Regions from separate parts of the Achromobacter mucicolens genome, predicted to be linked through region 2. Evidence: predicted binding sites of a transcription regulator. Region 2 holds the regulator's gene; the other holds the start of a gene.

Region 1 (5,816 bases), 1.9 Mb from region 2:
CGGCGACCACCGCCAGGACGCCGAGCGCGGCGCCCGGGCCCCGGCCCGCCGCGCTTTGCATGTAGAGATAGATGCCATAGCTCATGGGCGCCTGGCTGTCCTTGGTCACCAGCATGATGGTGGCCGACAGTTCCACGGCCGCGGTGACGAAGCTGGTCACAAAGCCCGCCAGCATGCCGCCCGCCATCAGCGGCACCACCACGCGGCGGATCGTGCTCATGCGCGTGGCGCCCAGGGACTGGGCGGCTTCTTCCAGCGACACGTGGATCTGCTGCAGCGCCGCCACGCACGAGCGCAGCGCATATGGCAACCGCCGCACGGAATACGCCAGCATGATGATGATCCAGGACGAGGTCAGCAGGGTGCCCGTGCCCGGCAGCTCGATGCCGCGGAACGTGCGCAGAAAGCCGATCGCCAGCACGATTCCCGGAATCGCCAGCGCCGCGGAGGCAAGAAAATCCAGCCATTGGCGCGCGGGCAGCCGGGTGCGCAGCATCAGGTATGCGATCGCGGTGCCCAGGATCACGTCGATCCCGGCGGCCAGCCCGCAGTACAGCAACGTGTTGGCGATCATGCCCTGCGACTCGGAGAACACCGCGGAATAATGCGCCAGCGTGTACCCGTCCGGCAGCGGCGCGTAGCTCCAGACGCTGGCCAGCGACAGCAGCAACACGCCGATGTGCGGCGACAGCACCAGCAGCAGCACCAGCACGATCCAGCCATACGCCAGCACGCTTTCCACCGGTCCCAGCTTGCGCTTCTGGATCGAATTGCCGCCCTTCTGCAGCGTGGAGTAGTCGCGCCCCTTGAGCACCCGCGCCGACAGCCACAGCGCCAGGATCGAGAAGCCCACCATGATGACGCTGATCACGTAGCCCAGCGGGTCTTCCAATCCGACCTGCGTGATGCGCAAGTAAGCCTGCGGCGCCAGCATGTTGGTGGTGCCCAGCACCAGCGGCGTGCCCAGGTCGTCGAACACCTTCACGAACACCAGCGACGCGCCGGCCACGTAGCCGGGCAGGGCAAGCGGAAAGATCACGCGGCGAAACAGCCGGAAGCCGCGCGAGCCCAGGTTGAAGGCCGCTTCCTCCATGGCCCCGTCGATGTTGCGCAGCGCCACGACCAGGTTCATCAGGATGAAGGGGAAATAATGGATGGCCTCCACGAAGATCACGCCATTCAGCCCTTCCATGAACGGAATCGTGAAGCCGAACCAATCGTTCAGCAGCAGGTTCACGCTGCCCGAGCGGCCGAAGATCAGCTGCATGGCCACCGCGCCCACGAAGGGCGGCATGATGAGCGGCAGCACGCCCAGGGTCTGGATCAGCAGGGCGCCCCGGAAATCGAAGCGCACCGTGAAGTACGCCAGCGGCACCGCGATCAGCGAGGCCAGCAGCGCCGACCAGCCCGCCACGTACAGGCTGTTGAAGAACGCCTCCCGCATCAACGGCTGGTTGAAGAAGGCGCCGAAGTGCCCGGTCGTGAAGCTGCCGTCGGCGTTGACGAAGGCGCTGTGAAAGACCGTGCCCACCGGCACGATCAGGAACAGCAGCAGAAAGCCCAACACCAGCAGCGCCGCCAGGACGGGGCCGGGGGGCAGGCGCAAATGGCCCGAATGATTCATCGAGATTCCCGAAAATCGTTGCCAGAAGACAAGCGCTGCCCGCGGCGGGCAGGTCAGGCCCGCTCGCCGCGTTCAGTGCGTCCTGCGTATCAGAGCGCGGCGGCTTGCCGCGCCAGCTTGACGGCTTCTTCGTAGTTGGCGCGCGCGCGGCCGTTCCACTCGCCTTCGAGCTGCGTGATCTGCTGATTGACGGCCGCGTCCTTCTTGTTGCCCGCGAAGATCGCCAGGAAGGCAGGGTCGGCCGCCTTCTTGCTGTCCACCAACGGCGCCCAGGCCAGCTTGCGCGCCTGGTCCAGCAGTTCCGCCGCCTTGCCGCTCTTGGCCTTGTCGCCCAGCTTGGCCTCGGCGTCGTAGATGGCCTTGGTGGCCGCTTGCAGCTCTTTCAGCCGGAACGTCACGGTCTGGTCGTACAGCGATTGCACGACGTAGTAGCGCGTCTGCGACAGGTCCGCATCGAAATGCACCTTGCTGCGCTTGGCGATTTCCGCCGGATCGGGATAGCCCGGCGGAATCTTTCCGGCCAGCGCGGAGTAGGGCAGCACCGGCAACCGCGAGATCTTCGGCTCCAGCAGCAGCTCCTGGCCTGCCTGGCTCAGCGTGAAGGCGATGAACTTCTTGCCTTCCTCGGTATTCTTTGCGCCCTCGATCAGCGCGATGTTGGCCGGGACGATGGCCGTCTCGGAGGGATAGACGAACTCGACCGGGAACTTGGAATACTTGCTCGACAGTCCGAAGAAGTCGATGACCGGGCCTGCGCCGAACTGGCCGTTGTTCACGCCGTCCGGCACGCCGAACGAGCGCTCGGTCACGGCGCTGCTGTTGCCCGACATGCGAAGCAGCGTGCTCCAGCCGTCATCCCAGCCTTCGCCCTGCAGGATGGTCTCCACCGTCAGGTGCATCGTGCCCGAGCGCGACGGCGAGGTGATGCCCACGTGGCCGAACCACTTGGGCGACAGCAGATCCTTCCATTCCACCGGAGCCGGAATCTTGTGCGCCGCGATGTACCGGGTGTTGTAGATGATGCCGTAGCCCGCCAGCGCCTGGCCCAGATACATCCCGCCCGGATCGTTGATGGGGTAGCTGCCGATCTTGTCGGGGACGTCCTTGTTGGCGATGTCGGCCGACTTGGCCAGCAGCTTGTCACGCCCCAGCACCTCGAACGCATCGGGCGCACTCGCCCAGAAGACCTCGGGGCGTTGGCCTGCCGGCGTCTCGCGCACGAAGGCGATGCCCGACACGGTGTTCTTGTTCAGGATTTCCAGGGTGATGCCTGGGTTCGCTTTTTCGAACGCGGTCTTGTAGGCCTGGGTCAGGTCCTTGGGGAACGACGTGATCACCGTAACGGTGCCGGCCAGGGCCGGCGCCGCGCAAACGGCCAGCAACGCCCCGGCCAGGGCTGTGCGCATAGCGTGCATGGTTTGTCTCCGTGGTTTTAGATTTGTCTGGAGACAGTACCGGCACGCCCGAGGAGCGTCCAATCAGAAATTTTGATGCGCGCCATCAGCGACGGCGCCACATCGCTTGCCCCGAATCAGGCCTGGGCCGACACGCCGGCCTGTTTGGCAGCCTGCGCCTGTTTTGCCAGGAGATGGGAAATCTGGCCTTGGATCTGCACGGCCTGGGCATTGAGCGCCATGATCTGCTGCGCCTTCATTTCGGCCGACATGCCGCTCGCCTTCACTTTGGCGATCTGATCCATGATGCGCTTGAGCTGCTTTTGCAACTCCTTGATCTGGCGGGTGTATTCGTCGTCGTTGTCGGTTTCTTCGGTGGCCTGCGCGTTGCCGACCTTGGTGGCGCCCGGATTGTTGACGCGGATCTTGCCTTCCGCAGTCACCGACACCGCATCCTGCCCCGAAGCGTTCTTCGCTTCCTTGTTGGCCTGGATCTTCTCGGCCCACAGATCTGCAAGGCTGCTGATCCGGGAGGTGCCGCTGATGCTGTTGATCGCCATGACTGTTCCTTTGCCTGGGATTTCGGGGTTTCCACTAATACGGCAATCGGCCGGCAAAACTTAAACGTTGCCCCCGCTTGATGGCCCCCTTTACACTGGCGCCCGCTCGCAGTTTGAAACCCTCTCGTACCACCCCGGGGAATCCATGTCCAACTCCTACTTTCCGCGCTGGCGCCTGGCGGACGACGCCGAGCCCGGCGTCATCATCGCGCCCGACGAACGGCTGTCCTGGCCCAAGAACGTCGCCATGGGCGCACAGCACGTCGTCGCGATGTTCGGCTCGACCGTCCTGGCGCCGTTGCTCATGGGGTTCGATCCCAACGTCGCCATCCTGATGTCGGGCATCGGCACGCTGATCTTCTTTCTGTTCGTGGGCGGCCGGGTGCCCAGCTACCTGGGTTCCAGCTTCGCGTTCATCGGCGGCGTCATCGCGGTGACCGGCTATGGCGGCGGCGGGGCCAACGCCAACATCGGTGTCGCGCTGGGCGCCATCATTGCCTGCGGTCTGGCTTACACGCTGATCGGCGTCATCGTCTGGATCGTCAATGCCCGGGCAGGCGGCGGCGCCAACTGGATCGATACCCTCATGCCGCCCGTCGTCACGGGCGCGGTGGTGGCGGTGATCGGCCTGAATCTCGCGCCCATCGCCGCCAAGGGCGCGATGGGGGCGTCGGGCTTCGATAGCGCCATGGCGATCGTCACGATCGTCTGCGTGGGCGGCATCGCCGTCTACACGCGGGGCATGGTGCAGCGCCTGCTCATCCTGGTCGGCCTGATCCTTGCCTGCGTGGTGTACGCGGTGCTGGCCAACGGCCTGGGCCTGGGCAAGCCCATCGATTTCTCCGCGGTGTCCGCCGCCGCCTGGTTCGGCCTGCCGCAGTTCTCGGCGCCGGTCTTCAAGGCCGAGGCCATGGGCCTGATCGTTCCGGTCGCCATCATCCTGGTGGCCGAAAACCTGGGGCACGTGAAGGCCGTCAGCGCCATGACGGGGCGTGACCTGGACCGCTACCTGGGCCGGGCCTTCGTCGGCGACGGCGTGGCGACGATGGTGTCGGGCGCTGTCGGCGGCACGGGCGTCACCACCTACGCCGAGAACATCGGCGTCATGGCGGTCACGCGCATCTATTCCACGCTGGTGTTCGTGATTGCTGCGGTGATTGCGATCGTCCTGGGCTTCTCGCCCAAGTTCGGCGCACTGATCCAGACGATCCCGGGGCCCGTGCTGGGCGGGATGTCGGTGGTCGTATTCGGCCTGATTGCCATCGCCGGCGCCCGCATCTGGGTCGTCAATCAGGTGGATTTCACCGACAACCGCAATCTCATCGTGGCCGCTGTCACGCTGGTGTTGGGCGCGGGCGACTTCACCATCAAGCTGGGCGACTTCACGCTGGGCGGCATCGGTACCGCCACCTTCGGCGCCATCATCCTGTATGCGCTGTTGCGACGCACCAAGTAAACGCGGCGGGCCGGGGCGCCCTGGCGCCCCCGTTTCAAGCCGCACAGGCAATCTTTCAGGTGTTTTTCAGCGGTAGCCGATCCCGGAAAACCGGCAGTCCGCGTCACGGTTCGCCGCTACGGTCGGCATCGCCAGCGTTTTTGGGCCGAAATCGCCGTTTTTAGCGGGTTACAGCGGCGAAATGCGCCGAAAAGGCCGTTTTCTCCGGCGGCTTGCATTTCCCACCAAGTTTGACCACAATATGAACTTGATTGCCCCGGTTCCGACCCGAGCCGGGGTTTTGTTTTGGTCGCCCGCGCCGCTCGCCAGGTTTTTTTCAAGCATCAGATGGCAAGCGCGCCGGTTCAGCGGCCTTCACCGAGAACGCTCCTTCGGGGCGTTTTTCTACTTTTTGTTTGGGAAACGACATGTCTGCCATTCCTTTGACCGTGCGCGGGGCCGAGCGCTTGCAAGAAGAGCTCCAACGGCTGAAAACCGTCGAACGTCCTGCTGTGATCAACGCGATCGCCGAGGCTCGCGCGCAGGGTGATCTGTCGGAAAATGCCGAGTACGATGCCGCTCGCGAGCGCCAGGGTTTCATCGAGGGCCGGATTGCCGAGCTTGAAGGCACGCTTTCCAATGCCCACATCATCGATCCGTCCTCGCTCGAGGCCGAAGGCCGCGCCGTGTTTGGCGCCACCGTCGACATCGAAGACCTGGATTCGGGCGATCGCGTCACCTATCAGATCGTCGGCGACGTCGAAGCTGATATCAAGTCCAACCTGATTTCCGTGTCCAGCCCC
Region 2 (5,816 bases):
ACGTGCTCTTCCAGCTCACCGAAGGTGGGCCGGACCGCCGAGAACAGCACCTTGCGGCCGAATTCCACCGCAAGCTGAGGCGGATAGCCGTTCATGCTGGCCAGCAGCGTCGTCTTGATGCACTCAAGCACCTTCATGGCCTCGTCCGTGCGGCGCTCTACGCGGGAGGCCAGCGGACCGACGAAACCATAAGCCAGCAAAATACCCAGGAACGTGCCGACCATGGCCTTGGAGATCAGGTCGCCCAGGATGGCGGGCGGCTGGTCCACGGCCGCCAGCGCCTTGATCACGCCCAGCACTGCGGCCACGATACCGAACGCAGGCAAGCCGTCGGCCATCTGCTGCAGCGCATGAGCCGGCACTTCGCGCTCGTGGCGGTAGGTTTCGATTTCCTCGTCCATGAGCGTCTCGATTTCAAACGAGCTCATGTTGCCGCTGATCATGATGCGCAGGTAGTCCGTGATGAACTCCATGAGCTTCTCGTCTTTGGCGATACGGGGATATTCGCTGAAGATCGGGCTGGAGCCCGGATCCTCGATGTGCGATTCGATGGCCATCAGGCCTTCGCGGCGCGCCTTGTTCAGCAATACGTACAGGAGCGCCATCAGCTCCATGTAGACGTCCTTGCCGTAGCGCGAACTCTTGAGCGCGTCGGGGAGCGCCTTCTTGACCAGCATCAGCGACTTCTTGCTGTTGCCCGCCAGGAAAGCCCCGAACGCCGCGCCGAAGATCAGCGTCAGCTCGAAGGGCTGGTAGAGCGCGCCCAAGTGTCCGCCCAGCGCCATGAAGCTGCCGACGACCGACACGATCACCACAAGAAAACCGATAACAATCAACACAACGGGCCCCTGCCAACGAAGTCTATAACTTGCGTCAATGATCCCCTGTCCCCCCTGCCCCAAAAAGGCGGGTTAGGGGGTGTTTTCCAGGGCTTTTGATGTATTTGGACGCCCGATCAGGTCGGAGCGGCGGTCGCAATGGGGGCTGCACGGGTGCCGGCACGTGCCTTGGCGGCCGCGCGCGTCTTGCCCGCGCGGGGTGGCGGACGGCAGATGGCACACACAAAATCCGATTGGGGATCATGGGCATGGGCAATGAAATGGCCGCCACACTGCCGGCACGCAGATAGCTGCAGCATGCCGCTGTCGAAGAATCGCACCAGCATCCACGCCCGGGTAAAGCTCAGGACGGGCTCGGCATCCGCGGCTTCCTGGCCCGCGTTTTCGAGATACAGGCGATACGCGTCGATGGTGGCGCGTATGCCTTTGCTGGTGGTGCGCGTATTCAGAAACGAATACACGTTATAGAAGAGAGAGGAATGGATATTCGGCAGCCAGGTCATGAACCAGTCGACCGAAAAAGGCAGCATGCCCTTGGGTGGCGAGCAGCCGCGGATCTCGCGATACAGGCGGGCGAGGCGATCGTGGCTGAGGCTGGTTTCAGCCTCAAGCACCTGAAGGCGCGCGCCCAGCGTAATCATGGAGCTGGCAAGCAGGATGTCGTCCGCTTCCTGGGAAACGCTCTTGGAGGCCATGACAGGTGTGTCCGAGTGGGATTCGCGGGCCGTCAGGCCAGTTCTTCGACAGGCTGCTTGGCGAGCAGGATGGTGGCGTGGGCTTGTTGCAGCGCACCACCCAACACATCATGGGTCAGCGCCGACAGCAGGCTGTAATCATCGAAACGGAAGCGGCAGAGCAGCGAGCTGGAGCTGGCCAGTTTTACCAGTTGCGCCGGCGAAAGGCGCATGAGAATGTCAGCGACTTCATTGCTGAACCCCAGGCGGAACATCGATGCGGCATAGTCATCACGCAACATCCGCTGAGCCAGTAACAAATATGACAGATTCACTTCGCGAATATCTGCCAGCAAAGAATTTTCGACTTGTTGCACGCCGTACTCCCTATCCCTATCCCACCCGAGGGGCTTGATTACTCATAGCGCAGGCAACGTGTGTTGCCTGTCCGCTCGCTGCATCCTGTTTTAATGCGAAATGTATCATTTGTTCGCAATTTAAGTAAAATTTACCACAGGTCATGTCATTTTCTATGACTTATATGACAAATCTTTGTTGATGTTGCGCAACGTGCCTTTCTAGACACACCTTGACATACAAGTTCGTGACAAATTTTGGTCAATTTGCCAAATAAGCATTCAAAACGTTGCGTACTTCCTGAAATGAACGGCCGCCCATTGCCGACAATGCCATCTTGACGATTCCCTAGATTCGCCCGCATCACCGTAGCCGCGCTTGTCGACAATGTCGCAAATTGACAACATCGACCGCGCTTCACGATCGACTCCGCCAGAATTCCCGCAATGCCCCACGCAGATGACAGCCTGGTCGAATATGCGCCGCTAGTTCGGAAGCTGGCCCTGCAATTGCTCGCCCGTTTACCCGCCAGCGTCGAACTCGATGACCTGATACAGGCCGGCATGATCGGCCTGCTCGACGCCGTCCGCCGTTACCAGGAAACCGCGGACGCTCAGTTCGAGACCTACGCCACGACGCGCATTCGCGGCGCGATGCTCGATGAGCTTCGCGGCCAGGATTGGCTGCCGCGCAGCGTGCGCACGAAAGCCCGCAAGATCGAACAGGCGATCCAGTTTCTGGAACAGCGTTTGATGCGCGCGCCGACCGAAGCCGAGATCGCCAAGCAGCTAGAGCTGCCGCTGGATGAATACCAGACGCTGCTGCACGACGCACAAGGCGTGCAGATCGTTCACTACGAAGACTTCACCACCGAGCCCGATTCGGCATCGGGTCAGGCGGACTGGTCCGCCACGCTGAATCACGGCGCGCCCAGCGGCAATCCGCTGGACTCGCTATTGGCCGGCGACTTCCGGCAGGCCTTGGTTCATGCCATCGACGCCCTGCCCGACCGCGAAAAGCTGTTGCTGTCGCTGTGTTACGAGCAGGGGCTGAACCTGAAGGAAATCGGCGCGATCATGAATGTGACCGAGGCGCGGGTGTGCCAATTGAGGTCGCAGGCGACGGCGCGGATACGCGCAAGGCTGAAGGATCAGGCCTGGCAGGAATTGCCGCAGGAAGGGCAGATCGCGCAGATCATCTGATTTTCCCCCGCGGCGGAATCGGGGCTATTTTCAGCCGGCACGGATTCAGGGGGAAAATCGGACCTTGTTCATGCCTTCCGGGTCGCAACGGGGCTGCTAGCCTTGCGGTCTAGCCCACAAACTTGTGCGCCGCGAACCGCGAGAGCCTCGCAGTGCACCACGACCCTCCCGGAATTTCGCCATGAGCGCACCCGACCGCTTGACGCAGGCCATTTCTGACGCCTACGACGAAACCCCCTATCTTTCCCTGCCGTTTTCCTACACGGCGCCCGGCAGCCTGCGCGCCGTGGCGCACCTGTATGGCATTTCCGCACCTGAATTGAATCGCGCGCGCGTGCTGGAACTCGGCTGCGCGGCGGGGGGCAATCTGCTGCCGTTCGCGATAGCGTATCCCGATGCCCGCGCGGTCGGCGTCGACCTGTCGCCCCAGCAGATCGAAGCGGGCCAGCGCGCGGCAGAGGCCGCCGGCGCACGCAATCTCGATCTGCACGCCATGAGCCTGACGGACATCACGCCCGAGTTCGGCACGTTCGACTTCATCATCTGCCACGGCGTCTTCAGCTGGGTGCCGCCGGAAGTGCGCGACGCGATCCTGCGCATCTGCAGGGAGAACCTCGCGCCCGAGGGCATCGCCTATATCAGTTACAACACCTACCCGGGCTGGAAGGCGTCGGATGTCCTTCGCGACGCCATGATGCTCAACAGTTTCGGGGCGCAATCGCCGCAAGAAAAGGTGGCGCGCGCCAAGGAGATGCTGAACCTGATTGAAAACGGCCTTTGGGAAAATAATCCCTTGCAGTCGGCGCTACGGCATTCCGCCCAGCAGTTGCGGGGGCAAAGCGATCACTACCTGCTTCACGAATACCTGGAAGCCGTCAACACGCCCTGCTATTTCCTGGAGTTTGCCGCCGCAGCCCAGCAGGCCGGCTTGGCCTACCTGACGGATGCCGAACCGCAATTATCCTTTCCCTCGACGTATGGCTCTCGGGTTGCGCTGGGCCTGAATGGGCTGGCAGTGAACGCCGGCCGCGAGATGCGCGAACAGTATCTGGACTTCGCCATCGGCCGCTCGTTCCGCAAGAGCCTGCTGATTCACGCCGAGCGGGCCGACGCAATCCTTGAGCAGCCGGAGGGCAGCGCTTTCACAGGCATGCACCTGGCGGCCGACCTGCGCCTGCAGGCCGGCGCCGCGGCGCCTGCGCAGCAACGGCAGTACCTCACGGCGCGGGGCGCGACACTGACGTCGCACGACCCGATTGCGCATACGCTGATGGACCTGCTGGGCCAGTCCTGGCCGCAGTCGGTGTCGTTCGAAGCCATCCGCGAGGCCGCGAGCAAGCATGCACCCGCCGCCACGCAGGACGAGATGACAGCAGCGTTGCTGGCCCATGTCATCGCGCTGGTGCAATCGAATGCGCTGCACTACCGCCTTGAGCCTGCGCAATACCAGGCCCCGCAATCCAAGCCGGCGCTCATCGCGGGCGCCCTTGATCTGCTGCCCGAAGCCACCCGCCAGAACACACAGGTCAGCCTGCACAATCTTTGGCACCAGGGCGTGACGCCGCCGGCCGATCCGCTGAGCCGGCACATCATGACCCTGATGGACGGATCCCGAAGCGCGATCGAACTGCGCAGCGCCGTGCGTGATGCGCTGACGACCGGAAAGCATCCGCATCCGAATGGCCAATCGTATAAGGGCGCCCGCAATCTGGAGCCCGTCGCCCAGGAATTCTTGAATTCCCTGCTGGCTGAACTGCGCCGCAGCGGCCTGTTGCTGAACTGAAAGCCGTGCCCCCTGCCGGCTCGCCCATAGGGCGCCGGCAGGAAAACCAGGCGTCCATCGGCCAAATTTACGATTGCCAAAAAAAAAACCTAAAGATTGATTTTGGACTGCCGTAATCCTGGCAACGGAGAAATTCGAAGACACAAGTCAAAGAATTCTTCCCGTTACAAAGATGGGCGGCCCCGCTGCCCGGTTTGAAGAAGCCTTTCTCTCTTGGGAGCCTAAACATGGCTGCAGTCATCAATACCAACTACTTGTCGCTCGTTGCTCAGAACAACCTGAACAAGTCGCAATCCGCCCTCGGTACCGCCATCGAACGCCTGTCGTCGGGCCTGCGCATCAACAGCGCCAAGGACGACGCCGCCGGTATGGCCATTGCCAACCGCTTCACCGCGAACGTCAAGGGCCTGACCCAAGCCGCTCGTAACGCCAACGACGGCATCTCGCTGGCTCAGACGACCGAAGGCGCCGCCTCGGAAGTCAACACCCACCTGCAACGCGTTCGCGAACTGTCCGTGCAAGCCGCCAACGGCAGCTACTCGCAAGAACAGCTGAACTCGATGCAAGACGAAATCAACCAGCGTCTGTCGGACATCGATCGCATCTCGCAACAAACCGACTTCAACGGCGTGAAGGTTCTGTCGGATTCGGCCAAGCCCCTGACGCTGCAAGTCGGCGCCAACGACGGCGAAACGATCACCCTGAACCTGACCGAAATCAGCGTCAAGACCCTGGGTCTGGACGGCTTCAACGTCAACGGCTCGGGCGTGACCCAGAACCGTTCGGCCACCGTGTCGGATCTGCAAGCTGCTGGCGGCACCGCCGTTGGTAACGACTGGACGGTCACGACGACGCACGCTGCCGCCACCGCCGACCAAACGTTCGCCAAGCTGGAAAACGGCAACACCGTCAGCGTGGGCACCGGCGCCACCGGCGTCACCTACACGTACGACGCTGCCAA

The links. Region 2 encodes FliA, which starts transcription of late flagellar genes. Its sites were predicted from a motif close to CTAAAGTTTNNNNNNNNNNNGCCGNTA; they were not measured.
Region 1: QEP15_RS18855 (FlxA-like family protein) is a predicted target of FliA. The motif match lies at 3,616-3,642, and genes of this name have one in related genera.

The regions. Positions count from the first base shown of each region.
Region 1 covers NZ_CP123364.1:4,113,504-4,119,319, reverse strand. Annotated here, with positions in the region: gene QEP15_RS18865 (ABC transporter permease) at 1-1,624, opposite strand, end outside; gene QEP15_RS18860 (ABC transporter substrate-binding protein) at 1,714-3,039, opposite strand; gene QEP15_RS18855 (FlxA-like family protein) at 3,156-3,578, opposite strand; gene QEP15_RS18850 (solute carrier family 23 protein) at 3,724-5,034, shown strand; gene greA (transcription elongation factor GreA) at 5,442-5,816, shown strand, end outside.
Region 2 covers NZ_CP123364.1:2,240,597-2,246,412, reverse strand. Annotated here, with positions in the region: gene motA (flagellar motor stator protein MotA) at 1-839, opposite strand, end outside; gene flhC (flagellar transcriptional regulator FlhC) at 956-1,534, opposite strand; gene flhD (flagellar transcriptional regulator FlhD) at 1,567-1,890, opposite strand; gene QEP15_RS10155 (RNA polymerase sigma factor FliA) at 2,317-3,072, shown strand; gene QEP15_RS10150 (methyltransferase regulatory domain-containing protein) at 3,254-4,855, shown strand; gene QEP15_RS10145 (flagellin N-terminal helical domain-containing protein) at 5,083-5,816, shown strand, end outside.